4 regions of the Enterobacter sp. ECC-175 genome follow, and region 2 is predicted to be linked to each of the others. Evidence: predicted binding sites of a transcription regulator. Region 2 holds the regulator's gene; each other region holds the start of a gene.
The links. The regulator LexA, encoded in region 2, represses DNA repair genes until DNA is damaged. The targets are predictions, from matches to a motif close to TNCTGTATGTACATACAGNA.

Region 1 (3,397 bases), 1.8 Mb from region 2:
ACGACCACGAGCACTCAAAGTACACGGAAGCCGACCAGTACGGCACCACCGTCGTGGCGGGTGAAGATGCGCAGAAGGACGTGGGCGCGGCTACGTACAATCCGTTTGCCGATTTAAAGTCGATGCTCAATAAGAAGTAATGCTGAACAGCACGCCAACTGCCCGTATCGCGGGTGCAGGCAGTTAGCGTGCTGCGTTATTTCGCTACCGGCAAATCCGCATACCGCGTCGTATACGCCGGAGAAAGCATTTCACGCTTCATTTTCCAGGCTTTCTCAATGCCCTGGCCGGCAAACCACACCTTGCCTTTCCCGGAATGATTCAGGCTGTCGATCACGTCCATTAATGCCGCGCTGTTGGCCTGCGGCTGTTGGGCATCGAACAAATTCAGCTGCGCGACGCCGCTGCTGAAAAAATCGGCCAGCATCACGCCCGCCTTCATGTAGCGATACCCATCGATCCATATGCGATCCAGCGCCGTCGTCGCGGCGCGGATAATATCGCGCGTGTCATTGGACGGGGTCATGAGTATCGTTGACGCCTGATTGCCGTAATAAACCTCATTGTCCGCATGCGGGCTGGTGCGTAAAAACACGCTGATGAGGCGGCAGTGCTGGCGTTCCCCGCGCAGCTTTTCCGCCGCGCGCTCCGCATACGCGCAGATGGCCTGGTGCATCTCAACGTATTCCGTAATGCGGTGCCCAAACGAGCGGCTACAGACGATCTGCTGTTTTGTGGGGGCAAACTCCTCCAGCCCCAGGCAGCACTCGCCGCGCAGCTCGCGGGCCGTGCGTTCCAGAACAACGTTGAAATGTTTTCTAAGAACCCATAGCGAGCTTGCTGCCAGATCCTGCGCCGTCGCGATCCCCATGGCGTTAAGCTTTTTCGTGATGCGCCGCCCTACGCCCCACACTTCCTCAACGGGGACGGCCGCCAGCAGCTTGCGCTGCCGTTCGGGGCAGGATAAATCGACAACGCCGCCCGTTGAAGGCCATTTTTTAGCCGCGAAGTTCGCCAGCTTTGCCAGGGTTTTCGTTGGGGCAATGCCCACGCCCACCGTCAAACCGGTGTTTTTATAGACGCTATCGCGCATTTGATGCCCAAATGCCTCCAGCGACATACAGTTGTTAACGCCCGATACGCTGACGAAGGCCTCATCGATGGAGTAAATCTCAATTGCCGGGGCCATATCCGTCAGCGTTTGCATCACGCGGCTGCTGAGATCGGCATACAGCGCATAGTTCGAGCTAAACACGTAAACCCGCAGCGGATAGCCCTTCTCTTTGAATTTAAAATAGGGTTCTCCCATTTTGATGCCGAGCCGTTTAGCCTCCCGCGAAAGCGAGATGATGCAGCCGTCGTTATTGGAAACCACCACCACCGGCTTCCCTTTCAGGTCCGGTCGAAAAACCGTCTCGCAGGACGCGTAAAAGCTATTGACGTCAACCAGCGCGAACATGTTTATACGTTTTAAGCGCGTGGGTGACGACGCCGAAGATCTGTAGCTCCTCCTCGGACTGAAAGACAATCGGCCTATAGCCGGGATTGTGCGGCACCAGGCGAAGCGCGGGGCGCGTTTGCAGCTCCTTTACCGTGAACTCTCCGCCGACCGACGCCACGATGATGTCGCCATGCACGGCATCCAGCGATCGATCGACCACCAGAAGATCGCCGTCGCCGATCCCCGCCCCAATCATTGAGTCTCCGCTCACCTTCACAAAATAGGTCGCGCTGGGGTGTCTGACCACCAGCCGGTTAAGGTCGAGACGCTCCTCCACGTAGTCCTGCGCAGGGCTAGGGAAGCCGCAGGGAACGCGCTCGACGAACAGCGGACGTTCCACGTTTTGCCCGGAATGATAAGAAATGAGAGTGCTCATAAATGCCCTATTCACCATACACTGTATTTATATACAGTATTACGGATCCTGGACAGCGATCAAGCCGCTTTCTGCTGCAACGGCTCGAACGTATTGAAGTCAGTGAGGATTTAGTTGCGATGAAAAAAACCGCTTGCTGCACTATTCAGCAGGTAAACGCGTTTTCCTTCGCCAGGAAGAAAGGCCGTAAATACGCCACCGTATTAGAGAGCGGAATAACGTCGTCACTCAATTGAATCTTAAGCACGTCGCGAATGTAGCGCCTGCGGGTATCGATGCGCGCCCAGAGTTCAGGATAATCACGCTGGATCTCGGCCTGAAGATCGCGATCCGCCAGGGCGATGCTCTCCTCCGCGCTGGTCCCGGAATAGCCCTTCACGGAAGGAATGATATCGATTTGCAGGATCATGCCGCTTTTCAGGGTTTGTACGGAGCGGTCAAAAATGGGGGATGACATCCACTCTTCGTCCGCGCTGAGATGGCCCGGATTAAGATGCCAGCCGTATATTTCTTTCGGCAGTACGGCCTCAATCAGCGAATATATCTCTCCACCCGTCATGCCGATGCGGATATTTTCAAGCCAGGCGACGACGGCCGTAAAATAGGGTTTGGCGACGCGGTCGAGATAATCTTTCTGGGTCTCCGGCAGCTCGCTTTCATCGGCAATGACAAACCCGGTGCGGCTGGATAATCCGCCCTTAAATCCGGTCGTCATCGAAAGCGGCTCGCCGCGCCGTATCGGCCTGTGCGTCGGGTACAGGTTGGCTTTTTCAAAGCGCGGCCCGCCGGCGGCAATGGTCACGACCGAATGATATTGCCCTTCCGCCGCAAGCGCGGCGCCGAGATCGGCCTCGCGAATGCCCGGAACCACCGCGTTCATGGCGTTAAGCATGCAGGTCGAGGCAAGATTCGCGCCATATTCGTAGTGGGCAATTTCGTTGGCATTATTAGTCGTGCGCGCGCCGATATCGCCGTCAATAAAAAGAGGCGTCGCGTTTTCAAGGACGGCAGTTTCTGAAACGCTGCGGCGAATAGCGTCGACAATAAAATAAGGCAGATCGAAAAGCAGCTTATTATCCGCGCGCGCGGAGGTAAACATTTTCCAGCCGACTAGCCCAACGCGATGTATTGTTTGCAAGCCCGTTTCCCGCAGCAGCGTTTCCAGCGGTAAATCATTTTCCATCGGCTGGTTAGGCAAAGAAAAATAAGGGCTGTGCTTCAGCGTAACCGGAATACGGCAGTGTGCGGCCATCTTCAGATTTTCATTGCCGAGAATAACGGTCGCCTCTCCGCTTTTCTTAAGCATTAACAGCCCCTCTTCAAAGCGGGGAATAAAACCGGTCAGGTATTCAAAATTCGCGCCGTGCTCCTTATCGGCATAAATCATCAGCGCGTCAAATTCTTCGGCCGCCATTCGGGCAAGAATAGCGTCTTTTCGCGCCTGAAGGGTCCCGTCCGTGAGCGGAACGGGCGCCGCGTCGGAGAATCCGCGCGGCGCGATCGTCGCCTGAAGCTTTACT
Region 2 (3,397 bases):
CCCAGAATGCGGTCAGACAGGCGAATCATCTCGTAGGAGAAGTTCGCGGCGATCTCTTCCATCAGCGCGATGGCGTTCTGCTGGGCCTTCTCGTGGGAGATTTTCTTGCTGCGCGCCTCGTCTTCGACGGCGCGGGCAATCGCTTTAGAGGCCAGCAGCTTGTTGAACAGATCCTGGCGCGCAGGCAGGCGAGGGCCAACCGCGGCGAGACGCTGACGCGCAAAGTGCATACGCGCCACGCGCGCGAGCTTTTGTGCGATGATCTTGTCCGTTCCGTGCTCGTCCGCCATGCGGCGCAGCGAAACAGAAGGGGAGAAACGCACGAAGCTGTCGCGTCCCAGCCAGGAGACGGCGAAGAATTTTTGAATGCCGTTAAGCATGCGCAGCGGCGGATTCTCTTCACCCTTTTCACGGCCCGGTCGGCGGCCAAACATCACGGAGACCGGCACCATCTGCACGTCCAGATCGGGATTGCTGCGGTGCAGATCGAGGTAGTCGTGGAACAGCTTGATCGACTCTTCTTTCGGCGTGTAATAGGTAAACACGCGCGGCCCGCCGTGAATGAACACATAGCGCGGCAGCAGCGTACCGTCGACTTCCAGCGGTTCAAGCGGGTCAGGCAGATCGTGCGCCAGGCACTGCGCGCGAAGCGTTAACAGGTCAGCCTTCGAGTTATAAGGCAAAACGTACATAATGGGGCGCGAGGTATCGAGCCCTAATTCCAGCGCGGGTTCTGCTGGGATAGACTTACTTTTTACCAGTACGCTTAATGGTAAATTAAGTAATTTGTAGTAAATTCGTGGCCAGCCGGACATAAACGATGTAAAGCCTCTGGTTAATAATGCAATTGCGGCGCAAGGATAACAGAAAGCGCGCAAAATTTCTGTTGTTACCCGTCATACTTCAGGTGGCAGCAAACGCGCTGCGGCTGTAGTTATTGACGCTCTTTCCAATAAAAGGTTCTTTTAATGGCCAATAATACCACTGGGTTAACCCGAATCATCAAAGCCGCCGGCTATTCATGGAAAGGTTTCCGTGCCGCATGGCTCAATGAAGCCGCTTTTCGCCAGGAAGGGGTCGCCGCTATCGTCGCGGTTATCATCGCCTGTTTCCTGGATGTTGATGCAATAACTCGCGTACTTCTCATCGGTTCGGTGCTTTTGGTGATGATAGTGGAAATTCTCAATAGCGCTATTGAGGCGGTTGTTGACCGTATCGGTTCCGATTTCCACGAGCTTTCCGGACGCGCAAAAGACATGGGGTCTGCTGCTGTACTGCTGGCGATTATCGTCGCGGCGATAACCTGGGTCACGCTGCTTTGGTCGCATTTCCGATGAGCCTCGAGAAATAATTAAGTCCCTGGTTTTTTGTGCAGTTTTTGGTTCCAAATTCGCCTTTGACTGTATATACTCACAGCATAACTGTATATACACCCAGGGGGCGGAATGAAAGCGTTAACGACCAGGCAGCAAGAGGTGTTTGATCTCATCCGGGATCATATCGGCCAGACGGGTATGCCACCCACGCGTGCGGAAATCGCGCAGCGTCTGGGCTTCCGTTCTCCAAACGCTGCCGAGGAACACCTGAAAGCGCTGGCACGTAAAGGCGTGATTGAGATCGTCTCCGGCGCGTCTCGCGGTATTCGTCTGCTTGTCGAAGAAGAGACGGGTATTCCGCTGGTTGGCCGCGTTGCAGCCGGTGAGCCGCTGCTGGCGCAGCAGCATATTGAAGGCCACTATCAGGTCGATCCTGGGATGTTCAAGCCAAGCGCTGACTTCCTGCTGCGCGTTAGCGGGATGTCCATGAAAGACATCGGGATTCTTGACGGTGACCTGCTGGCCGTTCACAAGACGCAGGACGTGCGCAACGGGCAGGTTGTTGTCGCGCGTATTGATGACGAAGTGACCGTTAAGCGCCTGAAAAAACAGGGCAACACCGTGCAGCTTCTGCCGGAAAACAACGAGTTCACGCCGATTGTGGTAGACCTGCGCGAACAGAGCTTCTCCATCGAGGGCCTGGCGGTTGGCGTTATCCGCAACGGCGAATGGCTGTAATCTCTTCCTGACGGGCTGCGGTTTCTCCGCGGCCCGTTTCGTATTATCGTCCCCGGTATTTTCCCATGTCTCTGCTGACGGCTTCCGATAAAGCATTGTGGCGTCTTGCGCTGCCGATGATCTTCTCCAATATCACCGTTCCTCTCCTGGGGCTTGTTGATACGGCGGTGATTGGCCACCTTGACTCTCCCGTGTATCTGGGCGGCGTCGCGATTGGCGCAACGGCGACCAGCTTCCTCTTTATGCTGCTGCTCTTTTTGCGCATGAGCACCACCGGGCTGACGGCGCAGGCGTATGGCGCGAAAGATCCGCTGCGCCTGGCGCGCGCGCTGGTGCAGCCGTTAATCCTGGCGGTGGGCGCAGGAATACTGATTGTCCTGCTGCGCTCTCCGCTTATTGATTTAGCGCTGCATATCGTCGGCGGCAGCGAGGCGGTGCTTGAGCAGGCGAGGCGTTTTCTGGCGATCCGCTGGCTTAGTGCGCCCGCGTCGCTGGCAAACCTCGTTTTGCTCGGGTGGCTGCTGGGCGTTCAGTATGCCCGCGCCCCGGTGATCCTGCTGGTGGTGGGCAACCTGCTTAATATCGTCCTCGATCTGTGGCTAGTCATCGGCCTGCACATGAACGTGCAGGGAGCGGCTCTTGCGACGGTAGTGGCGGAGTACGGCACGCTTCTCATCGGATTAGGGATGGTCTGGCGCGTGCTGGCGATGCGCGGGATCTCGGTTGCGCTGCTGAAAAAGGCCTGGCGCGGCAATATTCGCAAGCTGCTGGCGCTCAACCGCGACATCATGCTGCGTTCGCTTCTGCTACAGCTGTGCTTTGGCGCGCTGACCGTCTACGGCGCGCGGCTTGGGCCTGAGATTGTCGCGGTCAATGCGGTTCTGATGACGCTGCTGACCTTTACGGCCTATGCGCTGGACGGCTTTGCCTATGCCGTTGAGGCGCACTCCGGTCAGGCCTATGGCGCAGGGAAAAGCGGCCAGCTGCGCGACGTCTGGCGTGCCGCCTGTCGTCAGGCAGGGCTGGTAGCCCTCGCATTCGCAGTGGTTTACGCCGGTTTTGGCCAGTCAATCGTTGCCTTGCTTACCTCACTGCCCGCGCTGCGTGAACTGGCCGGTCATTACATCGTCTGGCAGGTAGTGTTGCCGGTGGTCGGCGTCTGGTGTTATCTGCTGGATGGCATGTTTATTGGGGCAACGCGCGGGGCTGAAATGCGTAACAGCATGGCGGTAGCGGCGGTCGGGTTTGGCCTTACGTTGCTCACCGTTCCGTACCTGGGCAACCATGGCCTATGGCTCGCGCTGGCCGTTTTTCTCTCCCTGCGCGGGCTGTCGCTGGCCTTT
Region 3 (3,397 bases), 2.0 Mb from region 2:
CGACGGCGCTGCGCTTACCGGGCCTACCAAAAGCGTTCATCGCAGGCCGGGCGGGGGCGACGACCTGCAAAAACGGCGAAAAAAAAAGCTCCCAGTTGCCGGGAGCTTTTTTCATATCTGAGGTGATTATTCGCTTTTCGCTTCGGCGTTTTTAATTTCGCCCATCACTTTCAGCTTCTTAGAGATGTCGCGACGCTCTTTGGACAGCTCGGCATTTTTGATGATGTAGTCATCTACGCGATCTTCATAATCGCTTTTCATGCTGGCGATGATGCCCTGAATCGCTTCTACGCTCATACCCGGCTTGATGTAGTCGCTCAGGTTATCCAGCAGCAGAACGCGCTTTTGGTTGTCACGGATCTTCTTCTCAACGTCCTGGATTTCACGCTGCAGCTTGTTTTTGCGGCGGAACAGGCGGACAAATTCCAGAACATCCTGGAACGAAGGCTTGATAGTTTCCATTTTTACACCCCTGATAATGTGAGATTCGGATTCGTTAAGGCAGCCGTTGTAACAGTAACCTTACTGACAGCGGCGGCTAATGACAATCAGTATAACGTTTAAAGCTATCATAACCCCAATTGCTGCTGAATCGAAGCAGCAGCCGTCACATAAGGCTTTTATTTGCGCAGCGCCCGGCAGATAAGTTGCGATAACAGCTCAAGCTGGCGAGCCAGTTCCATGCTCAACCAGACGTAGCCGTGAATCGGCGTTTCCGCCACGTTGTCGCTTTGACGCTCGTTCATCAGCTGCTTCAGTTCGGCCACGATCTCATTGAGCCGTTCGCTGTTTGCCAGTATCGGCTGAGGATTGCCTTCATAGAGCGCATGGGCGATGGTGAGCAGCGTCTGCTGCGTCATTTGCTGCGTCTCTTTAAGAGTGTGCGCGTTAAGCATCAGCAAATGGCTCGGGCGCGAGGCCCAGTGGGCGTTAATTTGCAGCTCCAGCATACAGACCAGGTTGCGGCTCACCGTTTGAATTGCCTCGAAAATGCCTTTATGGATATGCGTCTCTTTGCTGGCAGGCGTAATCAGCCCGCGCATTTTGACCACGTCAGTGAGGATCTTCTGCAAATGCTTTTCCAGCCGCGGCCGTTCGACCAGGTTTGGCGAAAAGCCGGCCTGGTAAACCCGGTTAAATGCGGTCACGTAATTTGCCATCTGTATCCGCCAGTGCAGGAACGCACGCTGCGGCCAGACGCCCGTAAACAGCATCGCGAGCAGCGAGCCGAGGATCACATCCCCGCTTCGCCACAATGCAGTCGTCATGTCCCCCGCCGGCGCACCGACCACCACCGCGAGCGTGATGCCAATCAGCAGAGCCTGATACGGTTTTTTCCCCAGCGCCAGCCACCCGCAGAGAAACATCGCTGCAGCGCACCACAGCAGCATAACGGGAAATGAGATTAGCTCGAGCTTCAGGGCGATCAGCCCCAGCGCGGAACCGAGCACGGTGCCGCCAATACGCTCCAGGGCGCGCGGAACGACGTTTCCCCAAAAAGAGATCGGCCCCATGACAACCACCAGCGTAATCAGCGGCCAGGTTCCTTCAGGAATATCGAGCAAGCGCACGAGCACGAAGGTCAGCACAAACGCGAGCGCGATACGGCACCCATGCACCACGCGGTAATGTTTATACAGACGAATTTCAAAAGGGGTTAATGATTTGTCGGGACGCACACCCGCTCTCCAGCTACACGGCAGACCGTAATTGTACTGCGTTTTCAGCCGGGCGAAATGCACCCGACTGAAAAACCCTGCCTTTAATGTGACTAAGACACTTTATGTTCAACCGGAATATACATTTCAATATCCCAGTAGCCATCGGCATTGCCATCGTTCAGATAGCGTTCAAAGCAGGGTTTGGGGGCGATCCGGTAGTTGACGTCCTCCAGCAGGGAGTTGAAGAACTGATTCCACGGCGTAGCGAAATCGTGATTTTCCACCCGCGCGGTGGCGAGCGCGTAATCCCCCGCTCCGATTTCAGTCAGCATGACGCCTTCGCTGTTTTCAGGAATCACTAAATCGTCCGGTACCGTCACCGCCGTGTCGCAGCGCAGTTTTTCTGCCGGAACTTCATCCGGGTTATCATAGTAAACGGCAACCCACTCCAGCGGCTGAATGTGACGCCCTGTGACCCACATTGCCAGCTGTTCAAAGCCCTGCTTTACCGTGTTTTCCCACGGCCCTACCATGTGAAAACCCGCTATCTTACGTTTCTGCTGCTGTGTGATGCTGTAGTCCATGGTGCCTCCGCTCATTACTGTATGTATATACACTATAATTCAGGATTGAGATTACCGGCAAACGGGATGTGTTGATTATGCGAGCAGACTCGCAACCCTGCCAGTCTGCTCGAAAGAGGTGAAACAGCGCTAGATTTTATGGTGTAGATAATCACCCAGCCGCGAGAAAAGACCGCCCTTACCGACGCTTTCGAGCGTGACCAGCGGCCAGTGTGCAACCACCCTGTCGCGATCGTACAGCTCTATTTCACCCACGCGCTGATGGGCCGCAATGGGCGCTTCCAGCTCTTTTTTATCCAGCACGTATTTCGCTTTGATGTTCGGCAATTCCGCTTTCGGCAGCGCCAGCCAGAAGTCCTGGTCAGTACCCAGCGTGATCTGCTCTTTATCACCGTACCAGATGCGCTCCGTGCCCACTTTTTTGCCGCTATACAGAATCTGCACCGTGTCGAAATTCTGTTGTCCCCAGTGCAGCAGCCTGCGGGCCTGCTCCTCGCGCCCTTTCGGGCTATCAGCCCCCATTACTACCGCAATTAAACGACGCTGGCCATCTACCGCCGAGGCAATCAGGTTAAAACCGGCACCTGAGGTATGGCCGGTTTTGAGGCCGTCGACGTTCATGGTTTTATCCCACAGCAGGCCGTTGCGGTTTTGCTGAGTGATCCCGTTCCAGGTGAGGCTCTTTTCGCTGTACATATGGTAGAACTCAGGTTCGCCGTGAATAATCGCGCGGGAGAGCACGGCCAGATCGTAGGCCGAGCTGTGCTGGCCCGGCGCATCAAGACCGTGTACCGTTTCAAAGTGGGTATCGCGCAGATTCAGCTTTTCAACGTAGTCATTCATCATCTTGACGAACTGCGGCTGGCCGCCCGCAACGTGGTCCGCCAGCGCCACGCAGGCGTCGTTGCCTGAATCGACGATCAGCCCGCGGCTGAGGTCGCGCACCGAAACGCGGTCGCCCTCTTTCAGGAACATGAGCGACGAGCCGTCAAAAACGGGGTTCCCTTTTGCCCACGCGTCGCGGCCAACGGTGACGATGTCGTCAGGGCTAATGCGGTGGCTATCAATAGCGCGATCGACGACGTAGCCCGTCATTAGCTTGGTCAGGCTTGCAGGATTACGCTGTTGATGTTCATTGCCCGCCGTTAAAAT
Region 4 (3,397 bases), 1.3 Mb from region 2:
GATACCTTAATTGGCTGCGCTATCGCCTGGGCCGCGGTCAGCTTTATCTGGCCGGACTGGCGTTTTCGCAATTTGCCCCGCGTGCTGGACAGGGCAATGAACGCAAACTGCCGGTACCTGGATGCGATACTTGAACAGTATCACCAGGGCCGCGATAACCGCCTGGCCTACCGTATCGCCCGCCGCGATGCGCACAACACTGACGCAGAGCTGGCTTCCGTGGTCTCCAACATGTCAACGGAACCCCGCGCCACGGCAGAAATTCGCGAAACGGCGTTCAGGCTGCTTTGCTTGAACCACACGTTCACCAGCTACATTTCGACCCTGGGCGCGCACCGCGAAAAGCTGACCAATCCCGCCATTCTCGGCCTGCTGGATGACGCGGTGTGTTATGTCGATGATGCCCTGCACCATCGGCCTGCCGACGAACCTCGCGTCAAGCAATCTCTTGATGAACTCTCTCAGCGCATTGCGCATCTCGATCCGGGTACCGACAGCAAAGCGCCGCTTGTGCTTCAGCAGATTGGCCTGCTGATCGCGTTGCTGCCGGAAATTTGCCGCCTGCAGCAGCTTGTGGCTACCTGGCGGAATGATGCTCGCGCGGCTCTGGCAGCGCGTTGACCCACTCCGTTAGCTCCCGGCGAGTGTCAGCCGGGAGCGCCGCTTCATGTAAGCCTTCGATAGCCCCCTCAAGCGCGAACAGCACCTTGATGCCCAGCGCCTTATTAATCTGCCTAATCTTGAGCCAGCTCTCTTTCGCACCCAGCGCCCGCAGCGTTTCTTCATCCCTGATCCCCGCTTCATAAAGCAATACCTCAATCTGGAACGTCAGGTTGGGAAGATCTTTCAGCCGGTTGCGCTGACGCCGCAGATTGCGTTCGTTTCTGGCCGCATCAAGCGCAAACGAAGAGAGCTGAAGCAGCTTTTCTTTGTCCTGCCACAGGCCGTCGTCTACGCGATAGTAATTAAGCAACACGGGTCTGCCACGTTTCACCAGCGTCAAAAACGAAGAGGCGTGTTTCACACAGTAGGTTGCGCTCTGCTCGCAGGCTCTAAGATAGAGTTCACCGTCAGACACCATGGCGAAAACCGCATCATCAACGGCCAGCGTGTATCCGCCGAAGAGGGCCCGATGATGAATCTCACCCAACGGAGAGAGGTATTCCTGGGATTTATAAATCCGTTCATAAGATATCTTTTTCATGATAATTCCCTTAAAAATCATAAATTAACAACAACATTTCTTACTAGCGGATCCGTTAGCAGGAAAATAGGCAACTTATCGTCCGTGAGCAAGATGATTTTTTCAGGCGGGTCAAGAATCAACGAAATTTGCGAGTCGCTTTCAGAAATTGAAGTTGATCTTTAGCCATACAGGGGTTACTGTATATCCATACAGTAACTACAGGGCTGGAATGAATATGTACACTTCAGGCTATGCGAATCGCTTAACATCTCTCTCCTCTACCGCTGGCAGCGTCACGCAGAAATCCGTCGGGCGCGTTTCGACAGGGCTAATCAGTGAAGTGGTTTATCGTGAAGACCAGCCCTTGTTAACACAGCTGCTTTTGCTGCCACTTTTGCAGCAGCTGGGTCAGCAGTCACGCTGGCAGCTCTGGCTGACGCCGCAGCAAAAGCTGAGCCGCCAATGGGTTCAGTCTGCGGGCCTACCGCTGGCAAAGGTTATGCAGATTAATCAGCTCTCCCCGTGCGATACGGTTGAGTCGATGATCCGTGCATTACGCACCGGAAATTACAGCGTGGTGATTGGCTGGCTGCCTGATGAACTGACGGAAGAGGAACATTGCCGCCTAACGGAAGCGGCCGAAGAAGGAGATGCTATCGGGTTTATCATGCGTCCCGTTCACCCTGATTCTTACCGCAAAGGACAACTTTCCGGGTTAAAAATTCACTCAAATCTCTACCATTGAGCAAAATTAAGATTTTTCCTGGAATTTTTTTTTGACCCCACGATGTGGAATTAGTTCAAAAAGAAAAAATGACGGCAAGGCTTGTCTGGTGCGGTTCTCGTTAATTTTACTGGCTAAAATTCGTTCAAAAAATGTTAAATAATAGGTATACGGAAAAATTTTTTTCATATGCCTGACGGAGTTCACACTTGTAAGTTTTCAGCTACGTTGTAGACTTTACATCGCCAGGGGTGCTCGGCCTAAGCCGAAGATATCGGTAGACTTATATTTGACCACGCCCCCCGGTGAAGGATTTAACCGTGATTCCTCTATTGAGATTTTCATGGCAAATTTTGGATGATAACGAGGCGCAAAAAATGAAAAAGACAGCTATCGCGATTGCAGTGGCACTGGCTGGCTTCGCTACCGTAGCGCAGGCCGCTCCGAAAGATAATACCTGGTACGCAGGTGGTAAACTGGGCTGGTCTCAGTTCCATGACACAGGCTGGTACAACAGCAGCCTGAACAACGACGGCCCAACCCACGAAAGTCAGCTGGGTGCAGGTGCGTTCGGTGGCTATCAGGTTAACCCGTATGTTGGCTTTGAAATGGGTTACGACTGGTTAGGTCGTATGCCATACAAAGGCGACAACTTTAATGGCGCTTTCAAAGCTCAGGGCGTTCAGCTGACCGCTAAACTGGGTTACCCAGTAACCGACGATCTGGACGTGTACACCCGTCTGGGCGGCATGGTATGGCGTGCAGATTCCAGCAACAACCAGTCTGGTGACAACCACGATACCGGTGTTTCCCCAGTATTCGCTGGTGGCGTTGAGTGGGCTATGACCCGTGACATCGCTACCCGTCTGGAATACCAGTGGGTTAACAACATCGGCGACGGCAACACCGTTGGTGTTCGTCCAGACAACGGCATGCTGAGCGTAGGTGTTTCCTACCGTTTCGGTCAGCAGGAAGATGCTGCACCAATCGTAGCGCCAGCTCCGGCTCCAGCTCCAGAAGTACAGACCAAGCACTTCACTCTGAAGTCTGACGTTCTGTTCAACTTCAACAAAGCGACCCTGAAACCAGAAGGTCAGCAGGCACTGGATCAGCTGTACACCCAGCTGAGCAACCTGGATCCTAAAGACGGCAACGTTGTGGTTCTGGGCTTCACAGACCGTATCGGTTCTGACGCTTACAACCAGAAACTGTCTGAGAAACGTGCTCAGTCTGTTGTTGATTACCTGATCTCTAAAGGTATCCCAGCTAACAAGATCTCCCCACGCGGTATGGGCGAATCTAACCCAGTTACTGGCAACACCTGTGACAACGTGAAAGCTCGCGCTGCACTGATTGACTGCCTGGCTCCAGATCGTCGCGTTGAGATCGAAGTTAAAGGCGTTAAAGACGTTGTAACTCAGCCAGCGGCATAAGTTATCGTCTTAAAAAAAACCCCGCGCTGCGGGGTTTTTTATTGCCTGTAGAAA

Region 1: umuD (translesion error-prone DNA polymerase V autoproteolytic subunit) is a predicted target of LexA. The motif match lies at 1,897-1,916, and genes of this name have one in related genera.
Region 3: sbmC (DNA gyrase inhibitor SbmC) is a predicted target of LexA. The motif match lies at 2,261-2,280, and genes of this name have one in related genera.
Region 4: sulA (SOS-induced cell division inhibitor SulA) is a predicted target of LexA. The motif match lies at 1,382-1,401, and genes of this name have one in related genera.

The regions. Positions count from the first base shown of each region.
Region 1 is NZ_CP143776.1:2,634,625-2,638,021, reverse strand. Features, by position in the region: gene yajD (HNH nuclease YajD) at 1-140, shown strand, start outside; gene umuC (translesion error-prone DNA polymerase V subunit UmuC) at 197-1,459, opposite strand; gene umuD (translesion error-prone DNA polymerase V autoproteolytic subunit) at 1,443-1,877, opposite strand; gene V1599_RS12590 (M24 family metallopeptidase) at 2,023-3,397, opposite strand, start outside.
Region 2 is NZ_CP143776.1:878,706-882,102, forward strand. Features, by position in the region: gene plsB (glycerol-3-phosphate 1-O-acyltransferase PlsB) at 1-815, opposite strand, end outside; gene V1599_RS04165 (diacylglycerol kinase) at 969-1,337, shown strand; gene lexA (transcriptional repressor LexA) at 1,446-2,054, shown strand; gene dinF (MATE family efflux transporter DinF) at 2,120-3,397, shown strand, end outside.
Region 3 is NZ_CP143776.1:3,471,860-3,475,256, forward strand. Features, by position in the region: gene V1599_RS16625 (DUF496 family protein) at 127-462, opposite strand; gene V1599_RS16630 (FUSC family protein) at 621-1,679, opposite strand; gene sbmC (DNA gyrase inhibitor SbmC) at 1,772-2,245, opposite strand; gene dacD (serine-type D-Ala-D-Ala carboxypeptidase DacD) at 2,375-3,397, opposite strand, start outside.
Region 4 is NZ_CP143776.1:2,214,839-2,218,235, reverse strand. Features, by position in the region: gene yccS (YccS family putative transporter) at 1-621, shown strand, start outside; gene V1599_RS10385 (TfoX/Sxy family DNA transformation protein) at 578-1,204, opposite strand; gene sulA (SOS-induced cell division inhibitor SulA) at 1,422-1,931, shown strand; gene ompA (porin OmpA) at 2,288-3,343, shown strand.